Chelatococcus sp. HY11: one gene and its partner. The protein of the gene in region 2 interacts with the protein of the main gene of each other region in a pairwise test. Links are inferred from orthologs where the notes say so. Each region holds a gene or a part of one and is shown on either strand. Other genes may lie near its edges.

Region 1 (3,246 bases), 630 kb from region 2 along the record:
GCATCGAGGTGCTCGTCATCGACGAAGCCGACCGCATGCTCGACATGGGCTTCATCCCGGATATCGAGCGTATCTGCCGGATGGTGCCGTTCACGCGCCAGACGCTGTTCTTTTCGGCCACCATGCCGCCGGAAATCCAGCGGCTCGTCGATACCTTCCTGCACAATCCGGTGAAGTTGGAGGTCGCCCGCGCCTCCTCGACGGCGAGTACCATCACGCAGCGTCTCGTGGCGTCGGGCCGCGAACAGCATGACAAGCGCGAAGTTCTGCGCAACCTCATCCGCGGTGCGGTGGACCTGAAGAATGCCATCATCTTTTGCAACCGCAAGCGCGACGTCGCGGTGGTGCATCGCTCGCTCGAACGCCATGGCTTCAGCGTCGTGGCGCTTCATGGTGACATGGACCAGCGCTCGCGGACGCAGGCGCTTGAGCGCTTCCGCAGCAACGACGTTCAGTTGCTCGTGGCGAGCGACGTGGCCGCGCGGGGCCTTGATATCCCCGATGTCAGCCACGTCTTCAACTTCGATGTGCCCCATCATCCGGAGGATTATGTCCACCGCATCGGCCGCACGGGCCGCGCCGGTCGTGCCGGGCACACCGCGATGATCGTGACCTCGGCTGATGCGAAGGCCTTGGCCGCGATCGAGAGCATGACCGGCCAGCCTATCGCCTGGGAAGGCGATCCGCTCGATCCTAACGCCGAGGACGAAGAGCCCCGGCGTGGGGGACGCGGCAGGGATCGCCGGTCCCGCGACGGCCGTGGTCGCGACAGCGGTGCCACCGGAGGCAAGGAACGCGGACGTCGGCACGAGGGCGAAAGCCCGAAAGCCGCTGACAGCCCGCCGCCCCGCCCTCACCATTCAAAGCCCACCACGGAGAAGCCCGCCTCGGGCCGGTATGAGCGTGGGGATGGACGCCGGGGCCGCCATGATGATGACGGACCGAGCTTCGTAGGCTTCGGTGACCACGTCCCGGCCTTCGTCCTACAGGAAGTTCGCTTGCCGAAAAAAGCGACAGTAGCCGACGACTGAAAAACCATCAGAACAAAGCCCCCCGGTTTGATCCAGGGGCTTATTTGTCCGATGGGATGCTCACTGCCGCTTTGATCTCATCACGAGGCCGCAGCCGAAGAGATCAGGAGCCCCTGCCCGCCCGTCCACGCCCGCGGGATGCGGCTTGAGAGCGTTTCGCCGCTGCGAGGGCAAGCTCGGCCCAGCGAGCCGCCTCCGCTGGATCATCGAGCGCTGAATCGGGCAGGCTCCAGAACGACATCACCACGATGCGCCCGTCCTGCCGCTTGTAAGAAAAGGGCAACGCGCCAGCCTCCTCAAACAAGGGCTTGCTGCCGTCGTCCACCTTCAGGAAAAGCGTGCTGTCGACTTCAAGCGCGAACATGAGATCGCCGCGATAGATCCCCTGACCGCCGAACATCCGCTTGACCCGCACCGGGCCAAAAGCCTGAAAGATGTCGCCGAGATCGGCCGCATCCATGGCTTGCGTCCCCTGCCCGCCAGAGGCCCTAGCTCAAGGCGCCGGCCAGGGCCTCGGGACGCGCGGGCGTTATGGCGACGGACTCGCCACAGCCACAGGCTGACGTCTCGTTCGGATTGTTGAACACAAAGCCGGAACTCATCTTGTCGGTCTTGAAGTCCATCGTCGTACCGAGCAGGAAAAGCACCGCGCTTGGATCGATGGCGATGGTGACACCCTTGTCCTCGACGACATCCTCGCCCGGCTTCAGCGTATCGGCGTAGTCCATCGTATATTCCATGCCGGCACAGCCACCCTTCTTGACGCCGATACGAAGGGCGACAGCTGGTGGATTGGCCTTGGCCATCAAATGCTTCACGCGCGTGGCAGCAGCGTCTGTCAAGCTCATGACGGTCAGCTTCGGGCGAGGTGCACCCATCGCATCATTACTCCTCACGCAGGGTTCAAGGCCCTGGGATTCTCTCTGTCAGGGATAAAGATAGGCATTCTGTCCGGCGAGGTCGAGGGGGCGCGTATCAATAGCTCGCCCAGATGCCGGGTGTCGCGAGTTCCAGGAGATGGCCGTCAGGATCGCGCAGGTAAATGCTATGGCCGCCCTTGGGCCATTCGGTCCGCCCCTCGATCGGGATACCGGCGGCGGCCAGGCGCTCCTCCCATATCTGCATATCGGCCGTGGTGACGGCGAAGGCGATGTGGAGCGGCCCATGGCCATCGTGGGGAGGAATGGTCCCGCCGGGCAAGGTCACGGTATCGAGCGTCGATCCGCGCTTGAACAGCAGCAGCACATTCGCGCCTCCCACATCGAAGGCGCAGAAACGCGTATCGCTGGTCAAGGCCTCGAGACCGAGCACGTCCCCGTAAAAGCACGCCGCGCGGTCGAGGTCATCGACATAAAGCGCGGTCTCCAGAATGCGACCGAGCCTCGGCTTGTATGACTTCGGCTTGTCTGGCATCGCTACCACATGTCGAGCGCGACGCGTGCCTCATCCGACATTCGGCTCTGATCCCATGGCGGATCAAAGACCATGTTGACGGTGACACCCTGGATACCACCGACGGCCAGAACGGCATTCTCGACCCAGCCGGGCATTTCGCCGGCCACCGGGCAGCCAGGCGCTGTCAGGGTCATGTCAATCGTGATGTGCCTGTCGTCGGCGATATCAACCCTGTAGATCAGGCCAAGCTCATAGATATCGGCGGGAATTTCCGGATCATAGACGGTCTTGAGCGCGGCGACGATCTCGTCACCCAGGCGCTCGACCTCTTCCTCCGGCAAGGCCGACGGCGCGGCGACCGCCGGCGCATTGGGCTTTTCTTCCTCAATCGGCGACGCGGGCGACTGGGTCAACGGTCCATCCTCTACAGGCAACGGTCATTGTGAATCGACGAAGATTATCGTTTCACAATCCCGATGTAGGCGCTTAGGCGCGCCTGTTCAATCGGATAACGAATGCGCGGAGTGCCCCGCGCATCTCCCCGCTAGTCGAGGAACAGATGCTCGGCCTTGTTGAGCGCCTCAACGAAGGCGTCGATCTCCGCGATGGTATTGTAGAGGCCGAACGAGGCCCTGCAGGTCGATGTGGTGCCGAAACGGGCGAGAAGCGGCTGGGCGCAATGGGTGCCCGCGCGGACCGCTATCCCCGACCGGTCGATGATCGTGGCGACGTCATGGGCATGGGCGCCCTTCATCTCGAAGGATACGATCGCGCCCTTGGACTGCGCCTTGCCGATGATTCGGATCGAGTTCAGGCCGGC
Region 2 (3,311 bases):
AATATTACTTCGATATACATAATTTTATTAAAGTAAAAAAGGGGAAATATACAAATTTTTAATTTTCGTGGCAGCATTGTGACGTTGACTTACCGAAATTTAATTTGAAAATCAGCAGATTACATCACAATCTTTCCTTCGCTCGAAGGAGACATTGATATGAAGAAGACAATGATCGCCGCCCTTGCCGCACTGACCGTCGCCGGTTCTGGCGCCCTCTCGGCAAGCTATGCGCAGTCCGCCAACGCGCCAGGCGCCTCCCAGGGGGCAGCCCCTCAGCAGGAAACCCGCCAGACACGGGACCACACGCGCAGCCCCATGCGGCTATCGGCGGAAGATCGCGGAGCGTTGCTCGATGCACGCCTCGCGGGCTTCAAGGCCGGGTTGAAGCTGACGGCTGATCAGGAAAAATCCTGGCCAGCGCTGGAGACCGCGGTGCGGGATGTCGCCAAGCAGCGCGGCGAGCGGATGGCCAAATGGCGCGAAGCGCGCGAGGAGCGCGGCAAGAAGGAGCGCCCGGACATGATCGAGCGCCTCCGCCGCGGGGCCACGATGATGGAAGAGCGCGCCAAGACGATGCAGACCCTGGCCGACGCGGCCGCGCCGCTCTACGAGAGCCTGGATGCCGGACAGAAGCGGCGCTTCGACGTGATGGCGCGCGATATGATGGATCAGCACGGCGGGCCCCGTCGAGGCGGCCCCGAGCGTGGTCCTCATCATCGCGGCTGACGCGGCGATCAAAAGGGATCGAAGCGCCTCGGCGCTTCGATCCATTCTCCGCGCCCGCTGGCCGCGGACCATGCTTGGTTGAGCAGGTGCTTACTCCCGCACCACCAGCACCGAACACGTGGCGTGGCGAACGATGGTCGCGGCGTTTGATCCGAGCAAATAGGTCGACATCGCCGGCTTGTGTGAGCCCACAATGATGAGGTCCGCCTTCATGTCCTCGGCCTCCTGGAGGACTTCATTGTAGATCGAGCCGAGGCGCACCACGTGGCTAACCGATATTTCCGGCGCCACGATCGACTTTGCGAGCGCCGCAAGATCAGTCTCAGCGGTCTCCTGCTGTTCCGTGTCGAAGTCCGGCGGAACGAATTCCATGAAGGTCACGGGCAGGATCGACCTGACATAGACAAGGCGTATCGAGCCCGCCGTCGCACTGGCGAAGGCCACCGCCTTGTCGATGGAATGGCGCGAGAAACCGGCATCGGAAATGTCGATCGGCACCAGAATATTCTTGTACATCCATTGCCTCCGTCACTGTGACCCGGCCGCGGCTCCATGGCCTGGACTATTGACCGTCACCCCTTTCCCTGGGAACACCAGGGCACGAAATTGTCTTTGCAAAAACCGATATCAGCACCGCGACCCGATGGCTGAAGATATCCGACAGACGCACGCGATCGGCAACATGGAAGCCGGATCGTGGTAAGCGCTCTTCATCCCTGGCGGGGAGGCGTGTGGACGACGAGGCCGTCGAGATCGGGCGTGATCCTGATCTGACACGACAGGCGCGACGTTGGCTGCACATCGGACGCGAAGTCGAGCATGTCCTCCTCCATGCCTTCGGGAGGGCCGACCCGATCCCACCAGGCGTCCTCGACATAGACGTGGCATGTCGCGCAGGCGCAGGCTCCACCGCATTCGGCATCGATGCCGGGCACCCCGTTGTGGATGGCCGTCTCCATCACCGTGGAGCCAACATTGGCCTCGACGGTCCTCGCCGTTCCGGCGGCATCCACGAAAGTCACGGCTGTCATAATCTGTCCTTCGGCACTTGAAGACAACGAGCAATCGACGACCGCCAGATCATGTCGGGCGGGCCAGGATATCTTGCATCACGGCGTCCGCGGCGGTGATGGCCGCATCGAACCGCCGGAAGAGCATCTCGAGCTCCAGCGTCGCGGGCTCGGTCAGAGCGCCTTCTATATCCTGGACGATGGCCGCCACCTTCCACGCTCCGATGGCGCGCGAAGAGCCTTTGAGGGTGTGGGCGGCGTCGGAGCGTGCGCGCAGCTCGCCCTGCCCTGTGATGACGGCATACTGCTGGCGGAGTTGATCGCGATAGAGGCCGATGATCTCGCACGCGAGCTCGCGATCGCCCCCTGTCTGTTGATCCAGGTAGGCCTCGTCAATATCCACAGCATCTTTGGCCGGGGGGCCCTCTCCGAATCGCTCACTCATAACACGCTCATTGTTCATGCAGATATTGCACACGGACTGGGGCACCATGCAGCGCTATCGCCGCTCCATCAACATTCTTCGCAAGCTCGACGACGACCGACAGCGGCATGGATCGAGAGCGCCAAAAAGGGTAAAAAAGCCGTTAACGAAACTCTCAATTGCCTCTTGCCTCGGGTTTCAATTGCGGCGTCGGGGGGTTAAGCTCTCATGGTAAACAGCGGTATTTGCTGAATGTTTGCCGATAGCGGCGGCGACAGTCAGTAAGATCGGGGAGGAGGCACCCTGATCGCCGCGTGAGATTGGGGGCGATGCGAGGCGGCGACATGGCCAAAGAAAATAAACTCGTTGATCCGACGCAGGAAGCTTTGTCGGCGCTTGAACAGGCGTTGACGCTGAACGTAGCGGACATGCAGGCGCCGAGCTCCCAGGCGAAAACCGCCGATTCCAAGGACCTCAAGGATCCGAAGGACACGCGGCTACCCGACACGCGGGATGACGACATGTTCGCGAGCAAGCGCCGGGACGCCGCGCCCGCCGAACCGGCACGCCCCGGGCCGAACCATATTGATCCCCCCCGCCCCGCAGCCGTTATCGCGCCGGATCCCTCCCGCGTCGCCAACGATGACCGCCAGTCCGTCGGCGCCTTGCTCCAGACCTTGCAGCAGAAGCCTTCACGGGAACCCCTCTGGTTCGCGGCCCTGGCATCGCTGTGCTGGCTCATTGCCATGGGCGCGTTCCTCAACGCACGCTATGGCATCACCGCCAATGGTGTGCAGAGCGTTCTCACAACCCTCGCCCCGACTGACTGGGGTCTGATGGGCGTGTTGCTGATAGGCCCGGTGCTTCTATTCTTCGTGCTGGCCATCCTGAGCCTGCGCACGCAGGAAATGCGCCATGTAGCGCGTGCCATGACAGGGGTCGCCGTCCGTCTCGCCCAGCCGGAAACCTTGGCCTCGGAGGCAGTGGTCAATTTGTCGCAGGCGGTTCGCCGTGAGGTCGCCGCCATCGGCGACGGCGTCGAGCGTGCACTCGCCCGTGCCGGCGAGCTGGAGACGCTCGTCCGCAGCGAGATTTCGACTCTCGAGCGCGCCTACCAGGGCAATGAGATCCGGATCCGCACCCTGATC

What was found.
Region 1: the proteins of KIO74_RS02010 (region 2) and KIO74_RS04945 interact in binary tests that used the Escherichia coli proteins (3 or more experiments, as listed by UniProt). The link is inferred for Chelatococcus sp. HY11 from one-to-one orthologs.

What each region holds. Positions count from the first base shown.
Region 1 is NZ_JAHBRX010000001.1:1,037,132-1,040,377, reverse strand. What follows is about bases 215-3,145. They hold KIO74_RS04945 (HesB/IscA family protein), read right to left. Parts: upstream 1,910-3,145; coding sequence 1,520-1,909; downstream 215-1,519. Other genes in these bases: KIO74_RS04930 (cysteine desulfurase), read right to left, coding at 2,971-3,145; KIO74_RS04935 (SUF system Fe-S cluster assembly protein), read right to left, coding at 2,447-2,815; KIO74_RS04940 (VOC family protein), read right to left, coding at 2,007-2,444; KIO74_RS04950 (TfoX/Sxy family protein), read right to left, coding at 1,135-1,491; KIO74_RS04955 (DEAD/DEAH box helicase), read left to right, coding at 215-1,031. Outside these bases: more of KIO74_RS04955, read left to right, coding at 1-214; more of KIO74_RS04930, read right to left, coding at 3,146-3,246. UniProt on the Escherichia coli protein: Is able to transfer iron-sulfur clusters to apo-ferredoxin. Multiple cycles of [2Fe2S] cluster formation and transfer are observed, suggesting that IscA acts catalytically.
Region 2 is NZ_JAHBRX010000001.1:404,315-407,625, reverse strand. The notes cover bases 101-3,096. They hold KIO74_RS02010 (2Fe-2S iron-sulfur cluster-binding protein), read right to left. Parts: upstream 1,761-3,096; coding sequence 1,440-1,760; downstream 101-1,439. Other genes in these bases: KIO74_RS02000 (apolipoprotein A-IV repeat region-like domain-containing protein), read left to right, coding at 2,508-3,096; KIO74_RS02005 (Hpt domain-containing protein), read right to left, coding at 1,810-2,184; KIO74_RS02015 (universal stress protein), read right to left, coding at 820-1,245; KIO74_RS02020 (Spy/CpxP family protein refolding chaperone), read left to right, coding at 160-729. In the rest of the region: more of KIO74_RS02000, read left to right, coding at 3,097-3,311. UniProt on the Escherichia coli protein: Ferredoxin are iron-sulfur proteins that transfer electrons in a wide variety of metabolic reactions. Although the function of this ferredoxin is unknown it is probable that it has a role as a cellular electron transfer protein.